4 regions of the Glutamicibacter ectropisis genome follow, and region 4 is predicted to be linked to each of the others. Evidence: riboswitches for the same ligand, from Rfam matches in the RefSeq annotation. Region 4 holds a riboswitch; each other region holds the start of a gene.

Region 1 (7,543 bases), 290 kb from region 4:
TGTGGTTCTCGATCTTCGGTGGCGGAGCCATCGGCTTGCAGGAACGTGCTGAGCGTGCCGGGAACACCGGAGATGCTTTGGCCAAGATGGTCGACGGGGCACCAGACATTAACTTTGACCTGATCCTCTTCGACCTGCTCGATAAGCTCCCGCTGAACGGCTGGATAGCGACCGTGCTGATGGTGATCACCGTTCTGTTGATTGCCATCTTCTTCGTCACGGGAGCCGACTCGGCTTCGATCGTGATGGGCGCGCTCAGTGAGCGTGGCGCCGAAGACCCGACCAAGAAGTCAGTGATCTTCTGGGGTGTCGCCACTGGTGCCGTTGCTGCCGTTATGCTGCTTGCCGGTGGAGATCATCCAGACGAGGCGCTCAACGGTTTGAAGAACATAACGATTGTTTCGGCCTTGCCATTCGTGATCGTGATGTTGTTGCTGTGCGTCGCGCTGTGGAAGGACCTGAGCCGGGATCCATTGATCTTGCGTGGAAAGGTTGCCCGCACCGTACTGGAGCAATCGGTGACCCAGGGCGTGGACCGGCACGAAGGTAGCCAGTTCGGCCTGATGACCACCGAGATTCCAATTGTTGCTCCGGCTGAGACTTCAGCAGAGGATGCTACCAAGTCAGCGCAGGTGTTTGTCACCGAAGCTGATGGGAAAGACTCTAAGGACTCCACCGAGTCAAAAGATTCCTAGCAAAAAATAGTGGAAGCCACGTCCCGCGGGACGTGGCTTCCACTATTTAAGCTGCCATTCTCTTGGCTAAGAGCTAGCTACGTGCTCGGCAGATCGCATTGATCTCTGGAATGCACGGTTCATTTTGCAAGCTCGTGGTATCGCCGAGTGTGGTGCCCTCAAATAGTTGGGTGAGCAGTCGGCGCATAATCTTGCCCGAACGTGTTTTAGGAACGTCCGGAACCAGAACCACATCGCGTGGCTTGGCAATGGGGCCAATCTGATTAGCTACGGTAGAGCGCAATTCGGCAATGAACTGTGCCTGACGGGCAGCCAGGTGCTCATCTGGGTATTCAGCAATCAATGACTTGTCCAAAGGAACCACAAAAGCGGTAGCGGCGTGGCCAGTCTTGGCATCTGGGGTGGGGCACACGCCAGCCTCAACGACACCCGCGTTAGTGACCAGAGCAGATTCAATTTCAATGGTGGACAGGCGGTGCCCAGAAATGTTGATCACGTCATCGGTGCGACCCAAAATGAAAATGTCTCCATCATCATCAAAGCGCGCCCCGTCACCGGCAAGGAACCATCCCTGTCCGACATACTGTTCCCAATAACTGGTGTAGTAGCGTTCTGGATTACCCCAAACGGTTCGTGCCATCGAAGGTCCCGTCTGGGTGATGACAATATTTCCCTGAGTGTTCGGTGCAACGCGCTGGCCTTGAGCATCAACGATGTCCACCGAAACTCCAGGCAGGGCGCGGGCAGCGCAACCAGGCTTGAAGTACTCGTCGGTGGGCAGTGGCGAAAGGATCGTGGCTCCCGACTCGGACTGCCACCAGGTATCTACCATGGGAAGACCTTCGGTGGTATCGCGACCTAACTGTTCACGGAACCACTTCCAAGCCTCCGGGTTCACTGCTTCGCCCACGGTGCCGCCAATATTGATGGAGGACAGGTCGTAGGAAGCTGGAATGCCCTGCGGGAACCAGCCCATCAACGAACGCACTAGCGTTGGCGCGGTGTAGTAGCTGGTGACCTTGTAGCGTTCGATGACTTCGAAGTGACGGCCAGGATGTGGGGCATTTGGTACGCCTTCGTAGATGACCTGAGTAACGCCGTTCGACAGCGGACCGTAGATCTCATAGGTGTGGGCGGTGACCCAGGCTAGGTCTGCGGTGCACCAGTGAACGTCTTGGTCTCGCTTTGAAACATCAGGGTTGGCGAAAAGCATGTTGTAGCTGGCGGCTGCCTGAGTCAGATAACCGCCGGTGGTGTGTACCAGGCCCTTAGGCTGTCCGGTCGTCCCTGAGGTGTACATGATAAATAGCGGGGTTTCCGAGTCAAAGGACTGTGCAGCGTGCTCGGTGGGCTGGGTGTCGACCACATCGTGCCACCAAACATCTCGGCCTTCGGTCCATGGGATCTCATCGCCTGTGCGGCGAATGACCAGGACCTTTTCAATTTCATTTTCGCCCGAGACCGCCTGATCGGCGTTGTCTTTGACCGGCACGGAAGTGCCACGACGGAACTGGCCGTCCGTGGTTACCAAGACTTTGGCTTTGGTGTCTTCCACGCGGAACTTCAGCGCCTCAGCAGAGAACCCGCCGAAAACCAATGAGTGGATCGCGCCAATGCGGGCGCAAGCCAAGGTGATGACGACGGTTTCGATAAGTACTGGCAGATAGATGACCACGCGGTCGCCCTTGACCACACCCAAGGATTCCAAGGCATTGGCAGCTTGGCTGACGCGTTCTTGCAAGTTCTTGTAGGTGACGGCTACACGGTCGCCGGGTTCGCCCTCGAAGTACAGCGCAACCTTGTCACCGCGACCGGCCGCAACATGGCGGTCGGCACAGTTCACCGCGGCATTGAGTTTGCCACCGAGGTACCAAGAAATCTGCGGGCCACGCTTGGCTACTGGGTCAGCGGGGAGAATTTGGCTGGTGGTGTGCCATTCGGTGTCCCAATCTAGAAGGTGCGCCGCTTCATCCCAGAATGCTTGGCGTGCTTCCTCTGACACCAGTGTGGCGGTCGATGCTGATTCGATGGTCATGAAAGATAATTCCTTGGAGTGTTAATGGGTGACAAGTTGAGAAGCTGCGGGAGAGGCGAAATCAGGTTCCCCGCTCGATAGCCAGCGCAATTGAAGCGTTGGCCGGGTCTTGTCCCTGAGGCTGTGCATAGTTCAGTGCCATGATCATCTCCATCGGTTCTGGCGGTAGCACCGGCCTATGGAACATGTGATTCATAGGTGGTTGCTGCGACGTCTAGGAGCCAGATCTCTCGGTCGCTCGGGATGGTTACCCGTCCATTACATGATTTCGAACGAATTGAATGCAAATCTTGCGTAACATGAAAAATATTCGATAACTACGTCACACGCACGAGATATTTCGTTATTTATTTCATTGAATGCCGGTTTGATCGATGATTGATGATTTTCATGAGTTCATCTTCGGTGGAATGCGAAGTTGCCTGTGCAAACCGCCTGTCAAACCGGCGCATCGTCACGACGAAATGTGACTTCGTGGCTTGGAAGCACCGCTTTGTTACGGCTACAAATGAATGAGAACCCATCCAGAGCGGCCGAGAGATCTGGCTCGATGACGCCGCAGCAACCACCCGATTTGCGGGACGGTGCTACCGCCAGGACCGATGGAAAGAATTGAGGATTTCTAATGTCATTTGGCGAGTCGCCAAACACCACAAGCTTGGACTTCAACCAGCTCAGTGATCCTTCGCAGGCTAGCGCCATGGGACTAGATGACTTCCAAGAGCAGCTGCCTACCCGGCAACTACTCAAGGTCACCCCAGGCCCTAGCGCAGACGAACAATATGATCGCTTGGCTGAAGTCTTCCGCCCGGTTTTCGCGCAGATTGCAGCCACCGCCAAGGAACGTGACCGGAACCGCGTACTGCCTTTTGAGCAGGTAGGCCTGCTCAATCGAGAACGCTTTGGGGCGCTACGTATCCCAGTCGCCGAAGGTGGGTACGGCGCACGACTGGTTGACGTCTTCCGTCTACTCATCGAACTTTCCGAAGCTGATTCGCATGTGGGCCAGCTATGGCGCGCGCATATCGCATTTGTTGAAAATGTTCTGGTTCTTGAAGATCAGGAACTACGTAGCAAGTGGGTTTCCCGCATTGCCGCGGGACAAATTGTCGGCAACGCGTACACCGAACGTGGCGGCAATGCGCTTGGTACCTTGAACACCAAAGCCAGCCAGGTTGATGGCCGTTGGCTGGTGACTGGTGAAAAGTACTACTGCACCGGCACTATCTTTGCCGACTGGACCACGGTGGCTGTGGCTCACCCGGAGCTTGCCGGGCGCCAGATTGCGGTGGTCTCCACCCAACATAGTGGCGTAAAAATCTTGGATGACTGGGATGGTTTCGGCCAGGGTCTCACCGGTACGGGAACCACGGAATTCCATCAGGTGCCGGTAGACACCTTCATGCCACAGCAGAAGAATGACCCTGAGGCAGCGATTTTCCAGCTGGTACTCATGGCCGTGCAGGCTGGCATAGCGCGGGCAGCACTGAATGACCTGCGTATTTCGGTGCAGAATCGTACGCGCATCTTCACCACCGGCACGGGAGTGCCGGTACACCGCGAACCACAAGTACTGCAATTAGTCGGTGAGGTCTCCGCAGAGTCCTTCGCCGCTGACTCGGTGGTGATCGGTGCTGTCCTTGAGGTTGAAGCCGCCCTCATCGACCCAGGGCTAAATGATGAGGAACGCTACGCGGTCTGTGAACTAGCAGCTAACCGGGCACAAACCATTGTCCAGCCACTGGTCATCGGAGCCACGAGCAAACTCTTTGATGGGCTTGGAGCATCGTCCACCAGCGTGATCTGTAACTTGGATCGACACTGGCGCAATGCCCGCACCATCGCCACCCACAATCCGGCCATTTATAAGGCACGCATCGTGGGTGACTACGAGATCAATGCAGTGCAACCGCAACGTCTCTCGGTCACCGGAGAAGACAGTAACCATCGGGCCTAAGGCGCATCCACGCCGCCCAACAAACTTCACTACTACTCAACTATGGCAAGGGGAAACTAATGAGCCAGAAGCGCGAAATTCTCTTCAATGCATTCGATATGAACTGTGTCGTGCACCAGTCGCCAGGCCTGTGGCGTCACCCAGAGGACAAGGCCTCGACCTACAACACCATTGGTTACTGGACCCACCTGGCCAAGGTACTAGAAAAGGGCAAGTTCGACGGCCTGTTCATTGCCGACGTGCTAGGCACCTACGATGTTTTCAACGGGACCAACGAGTCCCCACTGCGCTCCGGTGCACAGGCTCCGGTCAATGACCCGATGATGCTGGTTTCGGCCATGGCAGCAGTGACCGAGAACCTCGGCTTTGGTGTTACTGCAGGCACCGCCTACGAGCACCCATACGCTTTCGCCCGTCGCTTGGCTACTCTGGATCACCTGACCAATGGTCGCGTGGGCTGGAATGTCGTTACCGGTTACCTGCCTTCGGCTGCTCGCAACATGGGTCAGGAAGACCAGATGGAACACGACGAGCGTTACAACCACGCCGACGAGTACCTCGAAGTCATCTACAAGCTGCTTGAAGGCTCGTGGGAAGACGACGCTGTTCAGGCCGACAAGGAAACCGGGATCTACACCGACCCGGCCAAGGTGCACAACATTGAGCACGAAGGCAAGTACTTCAAGGTTCCAGGCATCGCTATCACCGAGCCTTCCACCCAGCGCACCCCAGTGATCTACCAGGCTGGTGCTTCCTCGCGCGGTATCAAGTTCGCTTCGGAAAATGCTGAAGCAGTCTTCGTGACGAGCCCAACCCGCGAAATCCTCAAGGCCACTGTCACCAAGATCCGTGATGCAGCCGAAGCGGCTGGCCGCGATCGCTATGACGTGAAGATCTTTGCGATGCAGACCATCATCACCGACGAGACTTCTGAAAAGGCTCAGGCTAAGTACGAAGACTACAAGTCCTACGCGGATATTGAGGGTGCTCAGGTACTGATCTCCGGTTGGATGGGTGTGGACCTGTCAGAGTTGGATCCTGACGAGCCACTGGGTTCCAACGTGAAGTCCAACGCTATCCAGTCTTCGGTGGAAACCTTCCAGAAGGCCAGCGGCGATGATGGCAAGCCATGGACCATCCGCCAGTTGGCAGAGTGGGTTGGCGTCGGCGGCTTCGGTCCGATCACCGTTGGTTCCGGTGCCGAGGTAGCGGAGAAGCTCATTGACTGGGTGGACTACACCGACGTGGATGGCTTCAACCTGGCCTACGCCATCACCCCTGGCACCTTCGAAGACGTTGTTGAGTACGTGGTTCCTGAGCTGCAGGCTCGTGGCGCATACAAGACCGAGTACGCCGAAGGATCACTGCGCAACAAGCTCTTCAACGCAGGTGACCGGGTCAAGGACACCCACCGTGCCGCCAAGTACAAGATTGCTAACCGCGTAGCTGCTCAGGGCTAACCTCCTGAGAAGCCGAGCGAGCTGCCCATAGACAGCCCGCAAATGCCCCAGTTCAAAATTCTGAACTGGGGCATTTTTGTGCCTTTGACGGCTGTTCTCAGGAGCATCGCATAGAAGCGAGCCAATGAATAGCCCCGGTGGCAGCACAGGGTTTGTGCGTATGGTGAAGGGCATGCGCATCTAGAACCTTAGGTCAGCGCAAGATGTGCTTCTGAAACCTGCAACAACTCTTGGAACAGCTGTTTGTTCCACTGGAATCCACGTTGAGCTTCATCCAGCACGGCTACGGCGCGAGTTTCGTCCTCACCGAAGATATCTAATTGCAGCCGATAGCGGTCTTTGTAGAGCTTCGGCTTCTCGATTTGCTCAAAATTCCACATGTTCAGCGCTTCAGGGGCAATGCCGTAGTGGCGGGCTACGAGCTTACCTATGGGAAGACCGCCGGATAGATCGCCGAGGTAACGCAGATAATGGTGGGCAACGAGCCTGGCAGGTTCGATAGCGGCCGCATGGATGGCTTCTACATACTCGGTCGTGGCAGGTAGAGCGGGTGGTAACTGCTCGAAGCCATGAGCAGGTAGGAGCACCGCTAGATCCCCATCGATATTTGCCGAGCGCTCCAGTGCAAGGTCAAAGATGGGAGATAGCTCAGCTTGGTGAGCCAGCCGTCGCACCTCCTGCTCCAAAGCTGCATAAATATAGTGATACTGCGAGATCAGTAGCGTGTAGTCACGTGCGCTACGCTCGCCAGCCATCAACGTCGTGATGAACTTACTGGACTCTGCCGACTGGTGGTCATCTTGGGTGACCTGGCGTAGCCGAGTTGAAAATTGTGGTTGATCGATAACTGTCATGTTCCCCATGGTCCTTAGATACGAGTCGATTTCAAGGATTTTGTTAAGGGTACCCTAATATTCTGCATCTCACGACCGGTCGGTCGGTGTGATCCAGTTCACGGCGAATGAACGTCGGGAAGACCTTGAGTAGTTCACTATTCGGTGGGCGTTTGGCGATTTTCAAAAATATTTGACTGATATGGTGATATTTATAAAATTTTCCTTCAGCATTACGTTTCTGGGTGCGCTAGTTGGTGCCCGTCGGCGCGTCTGCAGATGACGGCTGGCAGGCTGAAAAGAATTTTTATTGCGATACGAAATCATTCTTTAAGCTACTATCTAGAGCTTAGGTGAACTTAACCTAAATACTTGAGGCGCATGTGGGAATGCCACCTCGGGTCATCAACACTCTCGCATCTAGGATTTCTGTGTTTCGCAAGCAAAATATCTCTGGCCGCCTTAAGCTGACCGCTCTGGGCCTGGCAACTTTGTTAGTGGTGACAGCGTGCGGAAATGGTGCTTCCAAAAACACCATTGACGGAAGCGGCAAGGCGTTATCG
Region 2 (7,543 bases), 840 kb from region 4:
TGGCTGAAGGTCCGCTTGCGAGCCTTCAGCTCAGCGGCGAAGTCACGCTCGGCAGCCTTAGCCGACCCGGCGAGCACCGCCAACAACACCTGCTGATAGAAAGCGGTCTGGTACTTAAAGCGCGTATCAAAGTCGATCAAATCTTCTTCGGCCACAATCGCATCGGTGAACGTGGAAGTTCCAGTACCGGTGGTGCGCTGCCCAAAGCCATCCCAGTCATCGGCCAACTCCACGCCTGGTTGGTGGCGATTCACTGCAGCGATGACGCGCTTGCCGGTATCGGTACGCTCGGCATAGGTGTCTAGCCAATCGGCAAAGATGGAACCGGTGGAGTAGTACTTGGTGCCATTGATCTTAAAGCCACCCTCGCCATCCGGGGTGACCTTGGTGATCACGTCCCCGACCTTCACCGTCCCGACTTCGGTCCAAGAGTTGCCCACCAATTCGCCATCAACAAAGCGTGCCAACCACTTATCGCGTCCCGGGCCCGGGGTGGCAATGAGTCGGTCTTCCACAAAAGCGAAGTGCGCGCGCAGCGCTTGGGCAATATTTGAATCGGCGGCGGCCAGATCAACAAAGAGTTCAAAGAGCTCGGGAAGCGTGGCCCCTGCCCCACCATGAGATTCAGGGACACGGATCGCGCCGAACCCGGCGGCAGCCAGCTGGGCAACCTGTTCATAGGGCAGTTCACCGCTGCGGTCACGTTCGGCAGCGCCGTCCGCGATCTGTTCAAAGAGAGGGGCGAAACGGGCTTTGAGCTGGTTCAACCGATTACCTGTGGCAAGTACAGTCATCTCAGTTTCCTATCTGTAGAAAAGTTTTTAGGTGTACAGCGACAGTGGCTGAGATTCTCCGCGGAGGAAGTACGCGCCGACCTCAATCTTCTTGTAGTCCACCGGGTCGTGCAGTGAGTGGGTGCGCACATTGCGCCAGAACAGGTCTAGGCCAACACTGTTCGCAGTCGACGACGATCCGGTGACTTCAAAGATCCGGTTGGCCACCTCAACGCCTACCTCGGTGGACACCACCTTCGCTTCAGCAATCTCAACAGCCAACGCCGCACGCTCGGGCTGCGTCACCTCCCCTGCCTTGGAGAGCAGTGCATCAAATTTGCGGCCCAGCTTTTCGGTCAACGCTGCCACGGCAGCAGTTCGTGCCTTGAGCTCACCCACGGTGCGCTGGAAGATTGGATCCTGGGAATAGGTCTCAGCCTGCGAGAACAGCCACGCGTTCTTGCGCCCCAACAAGATCTGCTTGCCACGGGCCAAGGCACCCTCAGCAATACCCAGGTAGAAGTTCGCGAAGGCCAGCTGGATGCCCGGGGTCAGTAGGGTCGAGACCGGCTCATCGGTGACTTCACCAAGAAGATCAGTCGGCTCGATGCGTACATTGTGATACTTCAGCGAGTTCGACGCACTCAGTCGCTGGCCTAGGTAGTCCCAGTCATCAACGATTTCTAGGCCCTCACGGTCACGGTCGATGATGAAGGCCAGCACCTGGCCCTTGCGTTCGCCCTCGGTGACTTCCGCGTTGATGACGATAACCTCGCCTACCCCGGAACCGGTGGAGAACCGCTTGGCACCATTGAGGCGGAAGCCATCACCCTCAGGCACGAGGGTCAACGTGGGATCAACCGGGTTGACCGAATCGCCCCACAGCCAGCCGCCCTCAACGGTGCGCTGCCACCACTGGGCTTGGGTTTCAGGCGCCGCGTAGAAGGCAATGCCCGACTGGTTCACGTAGTGGTAGGCCAGCAGCTGAGAAATTGAGCCATCGGCCGTTGCCAAGATGCGGACCGCTTCAAAGGCGGTCTCCCAGTGTGCCCCGGCGCCACCAAATTCGGTCGGCACCAGCAGGTTCAACAAGCCAGCTTCACGCAGTAACTGCACCTCAGCGAAGGGCTGAGCATTCTTGCGGTCGCGTTCTAGGGCGTCGGTAGCCAGCTGGTCGGCGACCTTTTGTGCGATCTCGCGCCAGTGATTAAGCTCGGCTTCATCGGCGGTGCCGGTGTAAGGCACGCGCGGTAGCTGGGTACTGATAACCGTCATCTTCGTTCTCCTTAGGACTGTGGATTCCGAAGGACGCAGAATTTTCTGCAGATCCATCGAACCTGGCGTTAGCACTTACTGCGGGATGCAGGTTTGCTGCGGCGTCGCGGAGCCAGGTCTCTCAGCCGCTCTGGATGGTGTGTTCTTTCAGTGAATCACCGCGCGATGGCTGGCGGAAGTCACGAGGTCACAGGACGGAACATCGTCATTTTTCGACACGTTCACCGCTCTGAAACGGTAATAAAATTCCGTCATATTTACTCATATGTCATTTGGCGCCTAAAACAGCCTCTGGGATTTGACTAGCCTTGGAATCTGCTGCGGAAGCTTGGCCAGCATAAGCCCCACGGTAGGCCGCTGCCGGGTGATCGTCAGCAACTCGTCGTTGTCCTTCTCCGGCCAAATATTCGCGCAGCGTATTCCCTTCATAGCCGGCCCAGGTTCGTCCACGCTTGCGTAGCTCCGGAACCACCAAGTCGGTGAATTGCTCGAAGGATCCCGGGGTGATGGCGTAGGCCAGGTTGATTCCGTCCAGCCCGGACTCATCCACCCAACGCTCAATTTCATCGGCCACTGTTTCGGCCGAACCCACCAGGACCGGGCCGATGCCACCCACGCCGAGGTAGTCGGCAATCGAATTCGGTGTCCACTTCTGTTCTGGGTTCGCGGTGGTAAAAATCGACAGGGCGGAGCGGGCCGCGTTGGTCTCCAGATATTTCAGTTCTTCATCCACCGCGTACTGGCTCAAATCCAAACCTGACCATCCGCCATAGAAGGTCATAGCCCCTTCACGTGAGGCATAGGACTGGTACTCACGGTAAAGCTTTTCTGCCTGCGCATCTGAATCAGCCACCACCGTCGTCATCAGGGCATAAATTTTTGCAGCATTTCGAGGCCGGCCCACCGCTTCAAATTCGTCACGGATCGCATCGGTCTGCCTGCGGGTGACGGCAGTATTAATGGAGTTCAGGAAGATCCCTTCGGCATGTTGTGCACCGAAGCGACGACCACGAGATGAGGCACCTGCCTGGAAAATCGCCGGCGTACGCTGAATCGATGGCTCTGAAAGGTGAATGCCCGGGACATTGAAGTGCTGACCTTGATGGTTAATCGGGTGCACCTTGCTCGGATCGGTGTAGATCCCACGTTCCCGGTCCTTGACGACTGCTCCCTCTTCCCAGGAGCCTTCCCAAAGCTTGTAGACCACTTCCATGAATTCATCGGCAATGTCGTAGCGTGCATCATGATCTAGCTGGCGGGTCATCCCCAAATTTCGTGCCGCCGACTCCAGATAGCTCGTCACCACATTCCAGCCAACCCGGCCACGGGTGAGGTGATCTAAGGAAGAGAATTTACGGGCTAACGCATAAGGCTGTTCATAGGTCAGCGCACTAGTCACCGCAAAGCCAAGGTTCTTGGTAGCCGCGGCCATCGCGGAAACTTGCATGAACGGATCATTCAATGGAACCTGATCAGCATCTAATAGGGCTGGGCCACTGGAGTTTTGGTACACATCATAAATGCCCAAGACGTCGGCCAAGAACAACGCATCAAAACCACCGCGTTCTAGGGTTTGCGCCAGCTCCACCCAATATTCCAGGGTGTTGTATTCATCGGCTCGATTCTGCGGATGGCGCCACAGTCCCGGGCTCTGATGGCTCACGCAGGTCATGTCGAAGGCGTTGAGGTGAATGCGCTGGCTCATGAGTTACTGTTTCCTTTTCCTGTGGTTGATATGTGCTTCTTAGCAGTGCGCAGCTGGGCGAAAATCCCGGTGGACGATTGACCCTGGTTTCGCCCGAGCACGACGGCGGCGAGCAAGATGGCCAGCAGTACGAGTCCACGGGCCAGGTCCTGGAAGAAGAAGGACAGTCCGATCAGGTTCAGTCCGTTATCCAGCAAGCCAAAAATCACTACACCAATCAGCGTTCCGCCCACGGACACACGCCCATAGCGAGAGATCGTGGCCCCGATGAATACCGCCCCGATGGCATCCATCAAATAGGCCTGACCACTGCCGGGAACATAACCATTGGAGCGTGCGGCCAACACGATGCCGGCAAATCCGGCGATCACCGCACACAACAGATAGGCACTGGCGATCAGCGCATTAACGCGCAGCCCAGAGATCTTTGCTGCGCTAGGTTGTTCACCGGCCACGGTGAGCTTGCGTCCATAGCGGGTAATGCCCAGTAAGAGCGCCACCAGCACAGCGATGGTGACCGCATTAATAATGGCGGCATCAATGTTGAGGAAGTATCCCCGACCAATCACGGCAAAACCATCGGGTACTAGGGGTGCCGAAAGATAGATCGGTGCCCCACCACCGGTAAGCAGTTGTTGCACGCTCGTGCCCACAAACCACACACTCAAGGTGGCCAAAAACGCTGGGATCTTCAAAATGACAATGAGTAGTGCATTGACCAGTCCCACAGCTAGGGCGAAGAGCAATCCACCCACGACGGCCACCCAGGCTCGGTACCCATCATTGATCAGCCAGGCGCTAGCCAGAGCTCCCAAATCCAGGGCCACCCCAATGGACAGGTCAATGCCGCCGGCGCGCACCACGAGGGTCAGGCCAATAGCAACTAATGCCAGCAAAGCCACTTGCCCCAGGATCCCCACCAGGTTTCCGACACTAAAAAATACTGGGCTGAGCACCGAGAAGACGATCAGGATCAATGCCAGCGTGGCTGGGGCAACCAGGCGAGAAGCCTGAAGGGTGCCACGCTTCCTAGGCCCCTTGGCCGGCGGGGTCAGCGGTCGTGGAGCCGGCGGTGCGCTCAAGGTCTGCGTGGTATTCATCGGTTGTTCCTTCCGCGCAAGGTCACGCTGGCCAATACCAGCAAGATCAGTAGCCCCTTGGCCGCGCCCACCCATTGGCTGGCCACACCCAAGAGGGTCAACCCGTTATCAAGGGCGGCAACAAAGACCGCAGCCAAGATGGTGCCCACAACGCTGACCAACCGCCTGCGCGAGAAGATCATGGACATGTAGGCGACCAGAATGATGTCCAACAGGATTTGGGTTCCAATTCCGGGGACCGCGGCTGAAAGCCGAGCCACCAGCAGTGTTCCGGCGATCCCGGCCAATGCGGAACTGAGCACGTAGCTAGCCAGGCGATACTTGCGCGGATCCAACCCAGCCACCCGGGCTGCCGTCGGATTCTGGCCCACGGCGTAGGAATTCACACCCCAGCTCGTTTTGCTATAAACCCACCAGCCCACGACGCCGACGAGCACCATCAACCAGGCTGCCAGAGGAATGCCGAGGAATACGCTGCTGCGGGCAGCTTCAAAAAAGCCACCTGTTACAGCGATCTTGAGGTTTTGGCTGAAGACCAGTTCGAGGGAGGCTGCCACTCCCATGGTGGCCAAGGTGGCAAGCAGCGGGCGTAAACCCAAGGTGACAGAAATGCCGTTGATAATACCGATCGCGGTAGCGACCAGCACACCGTAAAGCACCGCTAAGAACCCCGGTGTTCCGCTGGCCGCCGCCAGAGCGGTGACCGTTCCAGAAAGTCCTGCCACCGCACCGGTGGACAGATCGATACCACCATTAAGCACATCATCCCCGCCGGCGATGATGACAATGGCCAGCCCCACCCCGGCGATGCCGAAGACCGATGCCTGGGTCAAGATGGTGAGAATATTTGAAGCAGTCAAAAAGTACGGCGAACCGAAAATAAATAGCAGAAGCACAGCGGCAATACCGGCATAGCCAATCCAGGCCGCGAAGCTTGGTTTCTTGGTACGCACCGAGCGCTCGGCGCTCACGGGATCTTGGCTTACGGGAGTCAGGGTAGAACTCATGCGTTCACCTCTTCGAGTGGGTTTTGAGCAGCTTGCCCGCTGGAAGCCAACTGCAAAATCTTTTCGGTACTCGCCTGGCCAGCTGGTAGTTCGGCGATGATACGCCCGCGATAAAGCACCAGTACCCTATCGGCGAGCCCCACAACTTCTTCCAGATCCACACTGACCACCAGCGCCGCGGCCCCGTCCTGAGCCAATTGGGAAATTTGCGCATAAATATGTGCGCGACTTCCGACATCCACACCGGAGGTTGGCTGGTCTAAGACCAGCACGTCGGACCCCTTGGCCAACCATCGGGCCAAGACGCTCTTCTGTTGGTTACCGCCAGATAGACCGGAGGCTACTGCTTCAACATTGGCCGGGCGGATATCTAGACGTTGCACCAGTTCCTTGGACACCTCGCGTTCTTTGCTCGGATCGAGCAGGCCAAGTCGGCGGCCCAGTTTGCGTAGGCTTGCGGCGGCAATATTTTCGCGCACCGTATTGCGCAAGAAGATGCCATCTTGGTGCCGGTTCGACGGGACGTAGGCTCCAGAGCGGGAGACAAAATCAGCGGCAGAAGTGACCGCTTTGCCATGTAATAGCGCGGAGCCTGTGTGTGCAAGGTTGCCGGTAACGGCATCGGCCAGCACCTCAATTCCCGACCCCAGTAGTCCTGTGACTGCGACGATTTCGCCAGGCGCCACCGTGAGGTTGATTCCGTTGAGCTTTCCCTGCACCGATAGTTCAGCTAATTCAAGTACCGGGGCATCAGCACTGGTTGATGCCCGAGTTCTCTGGTGTGAAAACTCATTAACTTGGTTACCGAGCATCAGCCCGATGACATCTTCAATGCTGTCTCCGGCCGCGAAACTTGCATCACCGACATTTTTGCCATTGCGTAGCACCGTAATTCGGTCGGTGATCGATTGCAGTTCTTGTAGGTAGTGGGAGATGAAAATAATTCCCACGCCCTGATCGCGCAGGTGTCGGACGGTGCCGAAGAGTTGTTCTACTTCTTCGTTGGCCAAGGGCGCTGTTGGTTCATCTAGGATCAGTACCTTGGGTTCAGCTAGCACGGCCCGGGCAATTTGGATGAGCTGCTGCTGGGCGACGCTGAGCTCATCAACAAACGCTGCAGCATCCAATTCTTGTCCGGTGGTGCGCAGGATGTCGGCACGTGCTGCTGCCTGCACTTTGCGCTCGTTACGCCACAGCCCAGCACTCTTCGACGTGCCAAGGTACAACTGTTCGGCAACGGTCAGACGGCCAGCCAAATGGCGGTCCTGGTGAATGACTTCAATACCCAGCGCTTCGGCATCGGCTGGGCGGCGAATGGACACTACCTTGCCAGCAAGTTCTATCTCTCCGGAGTCTAGAGTGTATAAACCGGTGAGGATTTTGATCAGTGTGGACTTCCCTGCACCGTTTTCACCTACGAGGCCCAAGACTTCTCCGGCTCGAAGTTTCAGCTCTACTTTTTCAAGCACGCTCACGGTACCAAAGGATTTGTTGATACCGCGCATGTTCAGCAGTTCATTAGATCCCGTTGTCATTGCGCACCTGATTCACATTGTCCTTGTCAACAAAAATCGGCTCGGCGTAGCTGGTGGCTGGTACCTTGTCGGTTTGCCCGTCGAGGAAGAGCGCGATGTTTGTGGCCGAGGTGGCCGCAATTTGCTTGGTGGGCTGAGCAACGGTGAA
Region 3 (7,543 bases), 680 kb from region 4:
CCGTGGCTACAAGTCCGCCAGTTTCAAAGGCCTCAAGTACAAGTTCAAAACTCAGCGCACTGACCAGCACTCCTGCACCGAAGGCCATAATTGCGCAGACCCAAACTTTTGGGATTTTCAGCCACCACGCGGCGCCAGAACCCAGTAACAGGGCCGAGCCTGCCACTGTGCCCCAAAGCAAAGCCTGCAAAGAAGCGAACATGGCACCCACTATAGCCAGCAAGTCACCGTCTTAGTAGGTGCCATGTTAGTTCAGCAGGGCTTAACCGTCAGAGGACATATTGCTGAAGCGTGAGTAGTGGCCTTGGAATGCCACGGTGATGGTCTTCGTGGGACCGGCACGGTGCTTCGCGATGATCACGTCGGCTTCACCCGGGCGGTTTTCCTTGTCGTAGACGTCGTCACGGTGCAACAGGATCACCATGTCGGCGTCCTGCTCAATGGAACCGGACTCACGAAGGTCCGAGACCATTGGCCTCTTGTCAGTTCGCTGTTCAGAACCACGGTTCAGCTGGGACAAGGCAATTAGTGGAACGTCGAGTTCTTTAGCCAACAGCTTGAGGTTACGCGAAAACTCGGAAACTTCCTGCTGGCGTGATTCCACGCGCTTACCTGAGCTCATCAGCTGCAGGTAGTCAAGGATGATCATGCGCAACTCGTTGCGCTGTTTCAGGCGACGGCACTTGGCACGAATTTCCATCATGGACATGTTCGGCGAATCATCGATGAACAGTGGCGCTTCGTTCAAACGCCCCATGGTGGTGGCAATCTTGGTCCACTGGGCATCTTCCACCGAACCTTTACGCAGATCCTGGAGCTGGATCGAGGCTTCGGCGGAAAGCAGGCGCATCGCAATTTCATTGCGACCCATTTCCAAGGAGAAGAAGACGGTAGCCATGTTGTTCTTAATGGCTGCAGAGCGGGCGAAGTCCAACGCGAAGGTTGATTTACCTACTGCAGGACGGGCAGCGATGATGATCATCTGCCCACCCTTCAGGCCCTGGGTCAGTTCGTCGAATTCGTAGAATCCGGTAGGGACACCGGTGATGCCATCTCCTGCGTTGGCGGCGTTTTCGATTTCATCGACAGTGCCTTCGATAATGTCCGAAAGGCGTACGTAGTCTTCGCTGCTGCGGTTTTCTGCAACTTTGTAGACCTCGGCCTGCGCTTCATTAACGATGGCATCAACTTCACCGTCGGGTGAGTAGCCCATTTGGACAATGCGCGTTCCGGCATCAACGAGGCGACGCAGCACGGCGCGTTCGCGCACGATTTCTGCATAGTAGCCAGCGTTAGCTGCGGTAGGTACCTGCTGAATAAGGTTGTGAAGGTACGCGGCACCGCCTACGCGGGAAATTTCGCCACGCTTGGTCAGTAGGTCAGCCACGGTCACGGCATCGGCAGGTTCGCCTCGACCGTACAAGTCGATGATGGCTTCGTAAATGGATTCGTGGGCCGGACGGTAGAAGTCGGTTCCTCGCAACGCCTCCACAACGTCGGCGATGGCGTCCTTGGATAGCATCATGCCGCCGAGCACAGACATTTCAGCTTCGACATCCTGCGGCGGTTTGCGCCCTGCGTCGGATTCTCGTCCCTCGTAAACCGGCTCAGCACTCATTGCAGACACTTCCATCCCCTCTTGACCGCACTGGGAAAGATCTTCCATGCCAGGCGGCCACGTTTCATCTTGTCAGTTGATACCGACAGTTTGATGGAAAACGTCTGTGGATATTTCTGTCCCAAGGCCAACAGTAGGGCTGATATTTAGCCACGTAAACCTCATTATCCACAGCTTCTGTGCATAACGCACTCTCACTTGTGGATTAGCCTGTTTACTATCTGGGGAGAACTCTGTGGATTACCGCCATATTTTAATCATTACTAGCTACTGACTAGGCATTATACGTTGTCACAGTTGTGGACAGAAAGTTATTTTATTGAAGATAACGCTATGTCCCCAGAAGTTATCAACAAGCAAAAATGCCCGAAATTCAGGGTTTTTCGCCTTTTATACACGGTTCCACACAATCTACCCACAAGTGTGTGGATAAACATGTGGATACACCCATGATCACAAAAGACTTAGTCACCAGCTTTAAATTGAACTGGATCAACCCCAGATGAACAGTAGTCCACATTTTTGCGTCGGTTCCCTCGTTCGCACCGTGGATAACCCTTTGCCGGGTTCAACGTGCTCAATAATCAACAAGGCTCGGTGGGGATCACTGTTGTGATCCGCACCGAGCCTCGCGCAAGCTACTTACCGGAGGGGTTAGACGAGCTCAGGAACTGGGATGGAATGAAATCGAGAATCATGGAAGATCTGTGGGGAGTGCTGCGATACGTGATGCCCATGCACCTCCAAAAGCACAACCCAGTGATCTCCTGCTTCAACTTCGTTGTAAATTGAGGTCTCCAGCCACAAGGTGGACTCTTCGACAAATAGTGCGCCCTCTTCAGAGGTCACGGTATTGATACCACGGAAACGGTCACCGTTCTTCGAAGCAATCTGCGCGCACACGCCATCATTCTGATCACTGAGCACCGAAACCCCAATATGGCTAGCGGCACGCAGTTTCGGCCACGTATTAGACGACTTCTGGACTGCAAACATTACCAATGCAGGTTCCAGTGAAACTCCGACAGTGAATGACGATGCAACGATTCCGGTCTTAACACCGTCAATCTTTGCACACAGAGCAGCAACACCTGAGGGGTGCTGAGCGAAAACCTTACGCAACGATAACGGGTCAAGTTCACGATTTAATGACATGGCTCGATTCCTTCGGGTCTTGCCCACTGCGCCAGACCCAGTGGACGTTGTGATTCGGGATGAACCGAACTAGTTCCCACTGAGGTTTCACGCCGTGCGCGGTACTTGTTCCGACACCATTTAGTGCAGAACCGAATCCTCACCTGGAGCACCCCACTACCGTTGAGAGGGTTGCCGATCAGCAAGCCAGGGCTCTTAGCTGATGCTCTTGATTCTGTTTAAAACGATATGGCTCATGACGAAGCACCGTCAAACAAATGACTTCGCAAATCGCAATATTCAACAAAATATTCGACATCGATACCCCTTTGACTATCCCGCACAGTCTTTTATTCGCGAAATCACCCGCATCTAAGGCTTTTCGTAGTCATCGACCATGTGATGTAAGTCGTAACGCATTAACTTATGACAGACCACCGACCTCACCAATCCGCGAACCGTCACCGCTATTTCTCATCCACTCGCCGATATGAAACTACGTTTCTAACTTTGACGCTGAGGTTCATGTAAGGATAAGGATTACAGTGTTCCGGGTCACACCAATACTGTCTGCCACCGTTGCCAGAGAAGATGAATGAAGGATGCCTCCATGGTCAATATTCATGCCAACCATTCCGAACTAACTCCGTTGCGCTTCCTTGAACGCTCCGCCGAGGTTTATCCAAAGAAGACTGCCATTGTGCATGGCACGCGTAGTTATAACTATCGAGAATTCGAAGGCTTGGTCCATCGTTTCGCTCAGGTCCTGGCCGAACGCATCAACCCCGGTGACCGGGTGGCGGTGCTGGCACCGAACACCCCGGAAATGCTGATGGCACACTATGCGGTACCGCTAGCTGGCGGAGTGCTCATCGCACTCAACACCCGGTTATCCGCCCATGAACTGCAGTACATCATGGATCATTCCGAAGCGAAGCTATTGTTTGCGGACACGGAACTACTAGAAAACACTAAAAACCTGCGGCGGGAAAATCCGACCCTGCAGGCACTCATTGAAATCACCGATGACCAGTACACCGGCGCGCGCCCTCACGTAGACGTTGATGGCACGCTCCAAGAACTCCTAGCCACGGCCAGCGATGAACAACTTCCTTACGCAATCGCCGATGAGCGGGCACCAATAACTTTGAACTACACCTCGGGCACTACGGGCAAACCCAAGGGCGTACTCTACTCACACCGTGGCAGCTACTTGAACTCATTGGGCGAAGCACACCATCAAGGCTTCACCTCAGCAACTCGATACCTGTGGACCCTGCCCATGTTTCACTGCAACGGTTGGTGTACCCCGTGGGCCGTCACCGCCGCCGGAGGAACCCACTTGTGCCTGCGCGGGGTTCGTGAAGAACCAGTCTGGGACGCTATCGAAAACTTAGGAACAACGCATCTGTGCGGAGCACCAACAGTTTGCTCCATTATTGCCGACTCCCCTCTGGCCCATCAGCTTGATGCTCCCCTACGCATTACTACCGCCGGAGCACCGCCTTCGCCGGCTATCATCTCAAAGCTGCAAAAACTCGGCATTGAGGTGGTCCACGTTTACGGTTTGACCGAAGTGTACGGACCTTACACGGTCTGCGAATTCCAAGAGGAATGGGAGCAACTAGAGCCGACTGAACGCGCGGCAAAGCTTTCTCGACAAGGCGTCGGTATGATCACCGCTGAATCTGCACGCATCGTGGATGAGAACATGAACGATGTACCAGCCGACGGGCAGAGTATGGGTGAAATAGTCTTGCGTGGCAATAACGTCATGATTGGTTATTACCGTGACGAAATAGCCACCCAGCAAGCCTTCGCCGGGGGCTGGTTCCACACCGGGGATCTTGGAGTGATGCACCCCGATGGTTATATCCAGGTCCGCGACCGGGCCAAGGACATCATCATCTCTGGTGGCGAGAACATCTCAACCATCGAAGTAGAACAAGCCTTAGCCTCCCACCCAGAAGTCCTCGATTTAGCAGTCATTGGCCTGGCCGATGAAAAGTGGGGCGAACGACCGGTCGCCTATGTCATCCGCAGTAAAGGTTCCAATCTCCAGGCCGAAGAGCTGATCAGTTTTGCTCGAGAAAAACTGGCCGGCTACAAGGTTCCACGCACCATCATCTTCCCGCAAGATTTGCCGAGGACTTCAACAGGTAAGGTGCAAAAGAATGTATTACGAGCCCAAGCGCTAGAACAACTGCACGGCGCCTAACACTTTTGGAGTACCAATGAGTTCCCCGGAACAACGAATTCCCGACAACGACAGCCAATTTACTCAAAGTCTGGGACTGGTCTTTGACGAAATCACCGCCACCTACGTACGTGGGCACGCCGACCTAAACGAAAACCACCACACTCCGTGGGGTGTAGTTCATGGCGGGGTCTACACCTCGATGGTTGAAAGTGCTGGCAGTGTTGGAGCCAGCTACGCGGTGGCAGATCGCAACCAGTTTGCCGTCGGCGTTCACAATGCCACCGACTTCCTGCGACCTTCTACCGGGGCACAAGTACAGGTGGTGGCTACCGCGCTTTTCCAGGGACGGAACCAGCAGTTATGGGAAGTGATCATCACGGACCAGGGAACCGGAAAAGAGCTCTCGCGCGGACAATTACGCACCCAAAACGTAGATATGCCAAAGGCCTGAGCGTATCCTAGGTGGCACTTAGCGAATCAGCTTCTGGAGGCTCATCATGAGTGCCACCTATACCTTTGACGTGTTCAGCAGTCTTGATGGCTTCGGCAGTGCCGGCGGCGATTGGGGTGGCTACTGGGGCAAACAGGGACCTGAGCTGCTGGACAGGCGCATGGAATTTTATAGTTCACCCTGTCATGTGGTGTTCGGAGCCAACACCTTTCGCCTGTTCTCAAGGTTCTGGGAAGATATTGAGCAAAATCCGGAAGTTGAAGACCCGTGGGGTGTGGCCTTACATGAGCAACCAGCCACCGTCATTTCCACGACACTTCAGGAACCCCTGAATTGGCCCGATGCCACCCTAGAGCGGGACGATGCGCTAGACGTGGTGAAAAAGCTAAAAAGTAGCTCGACACTCCCCCTCAGGTCACACGGTAGTTTGGCGATGAACCATTCCCTGCTCGCCGCTGGCCTGGTGGATTTTATTCAGGTCACCATCTTCCCGGTCCTCACCGGACGCAATGGTAGTTCGCCGGTCTTCGGCGGTGTAGATGACTATGACCTTGAGCTGGTGGATTCACGCCTTCTGGATCGCAGCATCCAAGAACTTACCTACCGTCCGACTATTCATCGCCCTTCCTGAGGTGCAGCCTGAAATCTGAAAAACTCCCTGTAATACTGCTTCATTGCCTCCATTCGTGCACCGGTTAGTTATAAGTTCGTAGTTGATCAGACACGTACTTGCAGAGGTGAGAGCGCAGTGAAGAACCGTCAGAAATTTCCCATAGTTTTCAGCCTTCTCGCTGCCCTGACTCTCGTTGGGTGTTCCACCAATTCGCCATCCCTCGAAGCACCATCTTCCAGCACAGCCCCCAGCTCCGCGAGCACAGCACCAAGCTCAACGGCACTGACCGACCTTAGCGCCGACATGGTGGCCTCCGCAAGCATCCCGTCCATGTGCGGATTCCCCGCGGGCAAACTATCTAAAGGTGTCCTGCAGAAAAAACACCCCGAGTACCCCAATGCCAGCGTCCCAAGCCTTGCCGATTCAAAACTGATTGTGGCCGGGGACCTCACCGGTGACGGTGTGAAAGACCTCGCGGCAGTGTTCTATTGCGACAAAGGTGGAGTTTCTTGGCCTTCACACATCCAGCTCTTCCAGAACACCGCCAAAGGCATCGCCGCTTTAGGCAAACCCTTTCTCATGGGTGACATTACCGGTGGCGCCCGCGGGATTCCGAGCTCGCTAAAATTCGTCAACGGACAACTGGAAGTCGTTGACCGCCAGCTCTTGCCCATGGAGCCGGCGGCTGCCCCTTCAGGAAAGATCAAGGCGAGCCTGAAGTGGGACGGCAAGAAGCTGATCACCACGGAAATCCAAGATCTGGCTCACCCAAAAAATGGCACGCTCAAGACCGCCACCGTCAATGGCACCTGGTGCCAGCTGACAAAAGAGTCAAAAATCGACAACAAGGACTGCCTAGAAATCAGCTACCCACAACTCACTCAGAAGGGTGAAGATCCACGGACCCTGAGTTACTCGTCCAATAACGATTTCACCGAGTTGAGCTACTTTGATGCACCCCTGGGCGTGGTTTATCAGCCCGGAGTCAAAATCCAAGACCCGGCAAATCCTTCGGTCCCGACAGCTTAGCTAGATCAGTACCGGCTATATAACAGCCAAACTCAAGAAGTGTACGTTCGACACAGTAAGTAACTCTAGCTCGCTGGGCGCATATCTCCGGTCTGCTCAAAGCGTTGGTGCCAGCTCAGCGCCTCACCCAACAGGTGTGGAGTGTGCTTGCCGTAGCTATCCTTGCAAGCACGGTCGAAGTAGTCCTGAAGTAACGGGCGGTACTCGGGGTGTGCGCACTGATCGATGACCAGTTGGGCACGCTGCTTGGGTGAGAGGCCACGCAGGTCGGCCAGGCCCTGTTCGGTGATCAGGACCATGGTGTCGTGCTCGGTGTGGTCCACGTGGGAAGCGAACGGGACGATGCCTGAGATCTTTCCGCCTTTGGCGGTGGAAGGTGACATGAACACCGACAGGTAGCCATTGCGGGCGAAATCTCCGGAGCCGCCAATACCGTTCATGACGTGCGAACCGAGCACGTTAGTAGAGTTCACGTTGCCGTAAATATCGGCCTCAATC
Region 4 (7,543 bases):
CCAGGTCGCCACCATTGCGTTGGGGCTGTTCGCTCATTACTTGTTCAGCCCCTTGTTGGAACGGAAGTCGCTGATCAGGGAGATCAGGTCGTAGGTGACGTGGCTGGCGGCGACGCCGGTCAGTTCTGCGTGGTCGTAGGCTGGCGACACCTCAACGATGTCGGCGCCCACGATGTTCAGTCCGCGCAGGCCACGCAGGATTTCGAGTAGTTCACGGCTGGTGATGCCGCCGGCTTCTGGAGTTCCGGTGCCCGGTGCGTGGGCAGGGTCCAGCACGTCAATGTCCACCGAGATGTACAGCGGACGGTTGCCAATGCGATCACGCAGCTTGTCAACGATTTCGCGTACACCCTGGTAGTAGACGTCCGAGCTGGTCACGATACCGAAGCCGAAACGCTTGTCGTCTTCCAGGTCTTTCTTGCCGTAGAGCGGGCCGCGGGTACCTACGTGGCAGATCGCCTCGGTATCCAGGATGCCTTCTTCGACCGCACGGCGGAATGGAGTGCCGTGGGTGTATTCGGCACCGAAGTAGGTGTCCCAGGTATCCAAGTGGGCATCGAAGTGCAGCATGGCCACCGGGGCACCGGCGCGCTGCGAAGCTGCACGCAGCAGTGGCAGTGCGATGGTGTGGTCGCCACCGATGGTGACCAGGCTTGAACCATCTGCGGTCAGTTCCAGAGCTTCGTCCTGGATGGTTTCAATAGCCTCGTTGATGTTGAACGGGTTAACTGCGAGGTCACCGGCGTCCACTACCTGGCTCTGCGCAAATGGTGAGGTATCGGTGGCTGGGTTGTAAGGACGGATCAGGCGCGAGGATTCACGTACGTGGTTGGCGCCGAAGCGGGCTCCTGGGCGGTAGGAAACGCCGGTGTCAAAAGGTACACCGATGATCTTGATGTCGGCGTTTTCAACCTGGTCAAGGCGTGGCAGGCGGGCGTAGGTTCCAGCGCCTGCATAGCGTGGAATAACCGCTGCGTTGATTGGCCCTAGGTGGCCGTTTTCCTCAATGCGGACTTCTTTCATGTTCTTGCCCTCCCGGCGCTTGACGACATTAATCGCAGTTGCCTAATACGAAACTTCAGTTTCCTATTATGCTATTTTGTTATCGAAGTCACGTCAAGATACACGCACCCAAATCTGAGACTATTACCCATAAACCCGCTTAATGCATTAGATGCCGTGACCCTATAAGGGTCACGGCATCTAACAAGGTGCAATCGGTGCAAAACCTGCCTTCAAAGATCCGTCCTGCATTTCTGCTGCGCAGGAATCCGGACTTAAGACAAGGGTGGTTCGCGGTAGTTTTTGATACTGGCCTTAACAAGTGAACGGTCGAGCTCATGGATGGCCACCGCAAATCCAGCAGAAAGTACCAAGGACTTCAGCATGAGTTCCGAAAGGTCATCGGCCACATAGACCAACTGAATGGGGCCCACAAGGATGAGTAAGATGATCATCCACAGGCCATAGGACCAGGAAACATGAGATTGAGCCATTTGCGGGAAGCGGGCGCGACGTCGAATCGTGCGTAGCCCGATGACCACAATCACCACCGCGATAATGACTGCGCCAATGAAAAAGAAATTACGTTGCGTGCGAATCCACGTCAGGGTGGTGCCGGCAAGAACGCCAACAAGCACCGAAGCCCACCAGCCGATGCAACGGAGCTGATCCCGTGCACCAGTTTCCTCGCTTGTCCTCACGCCACTCCTATCAATCACCGCACTCAGTGCGCACGATGAGCACACCTTTTTAGAATACGCGCTTGGCAACACCACACCGAATAGGTGCCGAACAGATCAGAGGATCAAAGTCCACGTCACCAAAGCGACTTCATCGGACTCGTTTTCCCAGCTATGCGGTTCCCGCCCGGAAAAAGTCATGGTGTCACCGGCCTCAAGTTCAACGCGCTGCTCAGGCAGAACGAGGGTGAACCTTCCGGCAATCACATGCAGCACTTCTAATTCGCAATCCACCGAATACAGTTCTGCTTCACCGACACCTTTGGGTGCAATTTCAGCTCGGATCATCTGTACCCGTTTTTCACCGCGCGGAGTCACCAGCTGTTCGGTAATCCCATCACCGCCCAAGGACACCCGCGGTGCTTCGTGAAGCCGAACCAACATGGTTTCGGGCACTTCGAATAGCGTCCCCACCTCAATACCCAGCACCTCGCACAGCTTCAGCAGTGTTGACACCGAAGGGCTCGTCAAATCTCGCTCCACCCGCGAAAGAAACCCCTTGGTTAATCCGGAAAGCTCGGCCACCTGGTCGATAGTCATGCGCTGTCGCTGACGTACCCCACGTAACCGAGAACCAATATTGATTGCAGCTCCGCTTGATTCCACGGGCAGGGTTTTCATGCATTCACTCCATCGGGTCGTTCGTTAGGGCACACCAGGCAACGATTGAGTGATTCAAGGGTTCACCGCGGCGAGTTTACTAATAGTAAACAGAGCATAGCGCCCAGCCTGCAAATATGCTGTGTCTCACACGCTTCATACTCAAGGCACGTACATACTTACTTAGACTCTGTGCATGGATCACAGCAAAGAACTCCTGCAGGAATATCTCTCCGATGCCCGCGAAGCCATCGTCTACAAGGCCCAAGACCTGAACGATCGCCTGGCCCGCAAACCACTAACCCCCACAGGAACGCATATCCTTGGTGTAATCCATCATCTGGCCATTACGGAATACGGATACTTCGGACAGTGCCTGAACCGCACCATTGATGATCCCTATATCCAAAACCTCTTGGACATCGATGATCCACAAACCGATTTCCTACCACCGGCCCAGCTCAGCGCTGACAAAATTATCACGCTCTACCAAGAATCGACTGCTTTCGCCGACGCAGGGATCCGGGCCTTGCCTCTGAACGCGCCGGCGGAAGTTCCGTGGTGGATTCGCCGACGGCACACCACACTCGAACATCTCATGGTGCACATGATCGCAGAAACCTCTCGGCATGCTGGCCATCTTGATATCGTGCGCGAACAGCTTGATGGTTTCGTCGGTTTACGTGCGGCAGCCCCAAACCTCCCCGACTATTCAGCGGCACAATGGGCCGAGCAATACGAAGCGATCGACCGCCTCGCCACCACCAAAACTCAAGAGTGAGCACCAGAACAAGTCACATAACGGAACAGATCTTCATTCTGCGTAGCACCGGCGGGTAGCATCACAAGTGTTGCTTCACGAGACACGGCGTTAAGCTCCGACTAGCCGTGCACCAACCCCAGATTCATGGGTGGTTCGGATGAAGAAGCGGTCCGTTCACTCACTGTGTTCGGGCAAGAACTCAGCGAGAGCGCATCACATGGCATATTCTGTTCTGCCCATCCTCGACCGCCAAACCGGTCAAGTGCAATTTAAGTTCCAGGGCCAATGGCTGATCCGCTACGTTGATGACCCCGGGCAACTAGAACACTTACTAGCCCGCTGCGCACGTCGTCCGCTCTTCAACCCTGATTCCTCTGAACTGGTCCTGGGTGTGGCCACGGTCGGGCAATCACAGGGGCGCAGCATTGCTTTTAGCCTTGCCAAATTCCCAAGCCTGAAGCCCCTCACTAAACTTGGTAGCTGACCCGTTCACCGAGTTTCGCTAAGAAATTCGACCTGCCAAGAGAGCTGTTTTCGTGATGTCGAACCCCTCAACAACCGAACCGACTCGTGCCCAAATCCAACGATGGCGAAAGTACCTCGCCGATGAAGTCGCCGAAGGCGCTATCTACCGAACCCTCGCCCAGAAGAAAACCGGGCAGGAAAAACAGATCCTATTAGGTCTGGCCGAAGCCGAAGCCCGGCATGAGGAACACTGGCGGTCCAAGCTTGGAGAGCATTTCAAGCCAGTGCGCCCCTCATTGCGCCGTACCATCCTGCGTTTCCTCGCTCGCAACTTCGGCTCAGTCTTCGTGCTGGCTATGGCACAACGCTCAGAGAGCAGCTCGCCTTACCGTAATGACAAAGACGCGACCGCACAAATGGCCGCCGACGAACAGGTCCACGAAGAAGTAGTGCGTGCGTTGGCCACCGCCGGCCGCGCTCAGCTCTCAGGCAACTTCCGTGCAGCAGTCTTTGGCGCCAATGACGGGTTGGTCTCCAACTTGGCACTGATCATGGGTATCGGGGCCACCGGCGTTTCTTCCACCTTTGTACTCTTCTCCGGTATCGCAGGGCTCTTGGCCGGTGCGCTGTCCATGGCAGCTGGCGAGTTCGTCTCCGTGCGTTCCCAGCGTGAGCTACTGACCGCCTCTCGACCCACCCAGGTCACGCTCACCGCGGCCCCCAACCTCGACTTGGATTCCAACGAGTTGGTGCTGATCTATAAGGCCCGCGGTATGAACGATGAGGATGCAGAACACCGCGCCGCCGAACGCATGGGGTTGTTCACCTGTGACTGCAACCCATCATTCTCGTTGAACCCTGAGGAACGTTCAGAGGAATTGGAAAGCGAACACGAGGAGCTTGGCTCCGCCACGGGCGCCGCTTTCACGTCGTTCTGCCTCTTTGCTTCCGGTGCGGTCATTCCAATCCTGCCGTACATCTTCGGACTCAGCGGTTTGACGGCCATCATCATCTCCGTCGTTTTGGTGGGCATTGCACTGATGATCACCGGCGCGATCGTCGGATTGCTCTCGGGCGCTTCCCCGCTCAAGCGTGGTCTGCGCCAGTTGGCCATCGGTTGGGGTGCCGCCGCAGTGACATACTGCCTGGGTCTACTCTTCGACGTACAGGTCGCCTAACCAGATCATTACTCGCAGCAATAAGAACAACCTCGCTTCCCATCTCGGGGAGCGAGGTTGTTCGTTTCTCAGCGCTACCAGCGTGTACGACGGCGCAACGTACCCATAGAGTTAATGAACTCCATGGCCTCGGCCGCGGTATCCACGAGCGCTATTCTCTCTTCCATCACTCGCTCGGCAGCCAACGCCTTCAGCAATGGCCACGCGGGCATGGTCTTGGTCCAATACTCACGCCCGAGTAGAACCATAGGCACCACGCGTGCACCGGTGGCGTAGTAGTTTTCGCAAGCATCCTGGAAGATTTCTTGCACCGTACCGGCTGCCCCGGGCAGGACCACCAACCCACCCGTGGACTGTTCCAAGAGCACCGCTTCGCGGATGGAATTGGTGAAGAACTTTGCGATCTTCGTTGCAAAAAGATTGGGTGGTTCATGCCCGTAAAACCATGTCGGTACGCCCAGAGATTCTCGGGTACTGGGGAATTTTTCTTTGACGGCGAGCGCGGTGCGGGCCCAACTGGTGCGCTGGTGAATGGCATCCGGCTGTGAAGCTAGCATCTGGAGAGCAAGTTCAATCTCTTGTGGCTTGTAGTCTGCCAACCACGCTCCAGCATTGGCTGCTTCCATGGCTCCCGGTCCCCCACCGGTGGCCACCGCATAACCGTTCTGGGTAATCATTTGCCCAAGCTGTACCGTCTGCGCGTATTGATCTGAACCGCGGAGCATGGCGTGCCCACCCATGACACCGATCAAGGGCGTCTCTTTGAATACTCCCTCATACACTTGAGCAACGAGGGCCTGCCCCACATGGTGATCGTGCAAGGTTCGAGCCATGGCATCATCAGAATTCAACGCAGCAGGCGCAGTGTGCTGTTGCGAATAGGCGTAAATCTTCGCGTCCGGCACCTGCTCGTAGTTGGATGTCTTGATGCCGGCATAGAGTTCATCCGGGGTGTACAAATCCCGCGCCGTAGTTTCAAAAGGCAGTTCCTTGCCAGAACTCATACACAGTCCGCCAGTGGCTTGCACTAGTTCCCGCCCTTGGGCTGAATACTGACAGTCGATAAAGATCGCTTCGGATAGGTCTAAAGCCCGAAGGACGGAGTCCCTCTCGCGCAGATCGACACGATGCACGCGCCAGCTAAATCCACGGGTGTGACGGGAGGCTAATGCTTCGGCGGCCAACCGATCAAACTCGTTGAGCGAGGTAATATTGACCGCTCTTGCCGGTAGATAGGGCCAGATATGGGACATGTGTCAACGCTACGTCACAGCTAGTGATTATTCACAGACATGCCCTTCAACTTTCACCACGGGCCGGAACGTGAAACGATGAGAGGATGAGTGATTCTGTTCCACCAACCATCGACGCCCGCCACTTGCTGCGCTACCTGGGCGACGTCCCTTTCTTTTACGGAAAGAACATTGCTGCTGAAGAAAATTCAGTAGTTGACGTGGAGTTTGATGAATCGACTCGGCAAATCGAGGGCACTGTCCGTGCCAACGACGAAGAATTCTCGCCGATGATCCAGGTTCATCAGGTCGACGACGAGTGGAAAATCGAACTGTGCGAATGCACCTGTGACAAGCCGGGCATCTGCCCACACATTGCAGCCTTGGCGATTGTCTCGAACAAGATTGCTTCTTTGCCCCGCGCCGTCGCCGTGGCAGAAGAAAAAACTTCAGCCGCCTGGGCCCAGCAAATTGACTCGTGGTTTGAACCATCTGAGCCTGGACCTGCCGATGGTTTGCTCGGTTCGCAGAATGACCCGGTAGTAGCCATGGGTCTGCAGTTCATGCTCTTTGATGCGAAGAACGCCACTCAGCAACAGCAGTGGATGCCCACCGGCAGCATTCCACACCCCACACGTAATAAGCGCTTCCGTCTCGGTGTTCGCCCGATGGTCCGTAATTCTGAGGGTCGTTGGGTTCGCGGACAGCTACGCTGGACCACCCTAGGTTTCAAGACCTACGGCTGGAACTTGTTGCGCGCGCAGCATCACTGGTTCACCCGTTTTGCGTCCATGGCGCGTAGTGATACCCAATTGCAGTTCAAAGTCGACGAAGACTGGCTATTCATGGATGAGTACGCCTCAGAACTGCTGTGGCCACTGCTTGAACAGGCACAAGAACTGGGCATTGCGCTCATTTCTACTCGCACCGAACAGCGTATTCGCATCATTGATCACGCCAGCTTCAGCATGCAGGCAGCCCTGAATGACGAGAACCTGCAACTGGGCGGCATCCTGCATATCGATGGTCAAGACCTGGCGCTAGACTCTGACTCCCCTAGCGGCGTTATCGCCGATCACGGTTTCTATGCACAGCTCGGTTCACCCGATGAAATCTGGTTGGCTCCTAGCCAGGAACCGATCGCAGAGGCCCATCGTCGCTGGTACATTGACCGCCGGTCGGTGACTATTCCAGTGGCTGAAATCGATAGCTTCTTTGAATCTACCTACCCACGCTTGGCCCGTCGCTTTGAGCTTCACAGCACCAGCGAGGACCTGGTGCTACCCGACCTTAAGCCTCCTTACGTGCAGGCCAATGTCACCTACAAGCGCGACCTCAATGACAAGGGCGAGCCCAATGACTCCGCAACCTTGGAATTCCAGATTCGCTATCCCGGCGTTCCAGATCAGCAAGCTGTCTACGATTTTGAAGCTGAACAGCAGCTTCGCGCAGCTATTGATGAGGTCTTCCAGCAGACCACAGAAACCGGAAACCCCGATCTATCCCCCAAGTTCTATTCGGGCGAAAGCGTCATTTCCTTTGTTTCTGAAATCTTGCCTGCCA

The links. A riboswitch is a leader RNA that binds a small molecule or an ion and turns the genes downstream of it on or off. The one in region 4 is predicted to bind S-adenosylmethionine.
Region 1: it holds a riboswitch for S-adenosylmethionine, as region 4 does, so the genes downstream of both, acs (acetate--CoA ligase) here and QMQ05_RS02925 (hypothetical protein) in region 4, are expected to answer to the same signal.
Region 2: it holds a riboswitch for S-adenosylmethionine, as region 4 does, so the genes downstream of both, QMQ05_RS15870 (acyl-CoA dehydrogenase family protein) here and QMQ05_RS02925 (hypothetical protein) in region 4, are expected to answer to the same signal.
Region 3: it holds a riboswitch for S-adenosylmethionine, as region 4 does, so the genes downstream of both, QMQ05_RS16650 (flavin reductase family protein) here and QMQ05_RS02925 (hypothetical protein) in region 4, are expected to answer to the same signal.

What each region holds. Positions count from the first base shown of each region.
Region 1 is NZ_CP125942.1:332,056-339,598, forward strand. Features, by position in the region: gene QMQ05_RS01570 (BCCT family transporter) at 1-695, shown strand, start outside; gene acs (acetate--CoA ligase) at 769-2,730, opposite strand; SAM riboswitch class I at 2,878-2,980, opposite strand; SAM riboswitch class I at 3,248-3,339, shown strand; gene QMQ05_RS01580 (acyl-CoA dehydrogenase family protein) at 3,356-4,687, shown strand; gene QMQ05_RS01585 (LLM class flavin-dependent oxidoreductase) at 4,747-6,147, shown strand; gene QMQ05_RS01590 (heme oxygenase (biliverdin-producing)) at 6,336-7,001, opposite strand; gene QMQ05_RS01595 (heme/hemin ABC transporter substrate-binding protein) at 7,412-7,543, shown strand, end outside.
Region 2 is NZ_CP125942.1:3,377,300-3,384,842, forward strand. Features, by position in the region: gene QMQ05_RS15865 (acyl-CoA dehydrogenase family protein) at 1-794, opposite strand, end outside; gene QMQ05_RS15870 (acyl-CoA dehydrogenase family protein) at 822-2,048, opposite strand; SAM riboswitch class I at 2,099-2,189, opposite strand; gene QMQ05_RS15875 (LLM class flavin-dependent oxidoreductase) at 2,317-3,753, opposite strand; gene QMQ05_RS15880 (ABC transporter permease) at 3,750-4,853, opposite strand; gene QMQ05_RS15885 (ABC transporter permease) at 4,850-5,860, opposite strand; gene QMQ05_RS15890 (sugar ABC transporter ATP-binding protein) at 5,857-7,395, opposite strand; gene QMQ05_RS15895 (substrate-binding domain-containing protein) at 7,379-7,543, opposite strand, start outside.
Region 3 is NZ_CP125942.1:3,538,700-3,546,242, forward strand. Features, by position in the region: gene QMQ05_RS16640 (ZIP family metal transporter) at 1-202, opposite strand, end outside; gene dnaB (replicative DNA helicase) at 263-1,618, opposite strand; gene QMQ05_RS16650 (flavin reductase family protein) at 2,273-2,773, opposite strand; SAM riboswitch class IV at 2,870-2,987, opposite strand; gene QMQ05_RS16655 (long-chain-fatty-acid--CoA ligase) at 3,363-4,970, shown strand; gene QMQ05_RS16660 (PaaI family thioesterase) at 4,987-5,403, shown strand; gene QMQ05_RS16665 (dihydrofolate reductase family protein) at 5,450-6,034, shown strand; gene QMQ05_RS16670 (hypothetical protein) at 6,152-7,045, shown strand; gene QMQ05_RS16675 (acetyl-CoA hydrolase/transferase family protein) at 7,111-7,543, opposite strand, start outside.
Region 4 is NZ_CP125942.1:617,171-624,713, reverse strand. Features, by position in the region: gene QMQ05_RS02950 (thiamine pyrophosphate-binding protein) at 1-37, opposite strand, end outside; gene speB (agmatinase) at 37-1,023, opposite strand; gene QMQ05_RS02940 (hypothetical protein) at 1,278-1,703, opposite strand; gene QMQ05_RS02935 (helix-turn-helix domain-containing protein) at 1,800-2,363, opposite strand; gene QMQ05_RS02930 (DinB family protein) at 2,539-3,123, shown strand; SAM riboswitch class IV at 3,197-3,309, shown strand; gene QMQ05_RS02925 (hypothetical protein) at 3,323-3,589, shown strand; gene QMQ05_RS02920 (VIT1/CCC1 transporter family protein) at 3,645-4,748, shown strand; gene QMQ05_RS02915 (LOG family protein) at 4,823-6,001, opposite strand; gene QMQ05_RS02910 (SNF2-related protein) at 6,088-7,543, shown strand, end outside.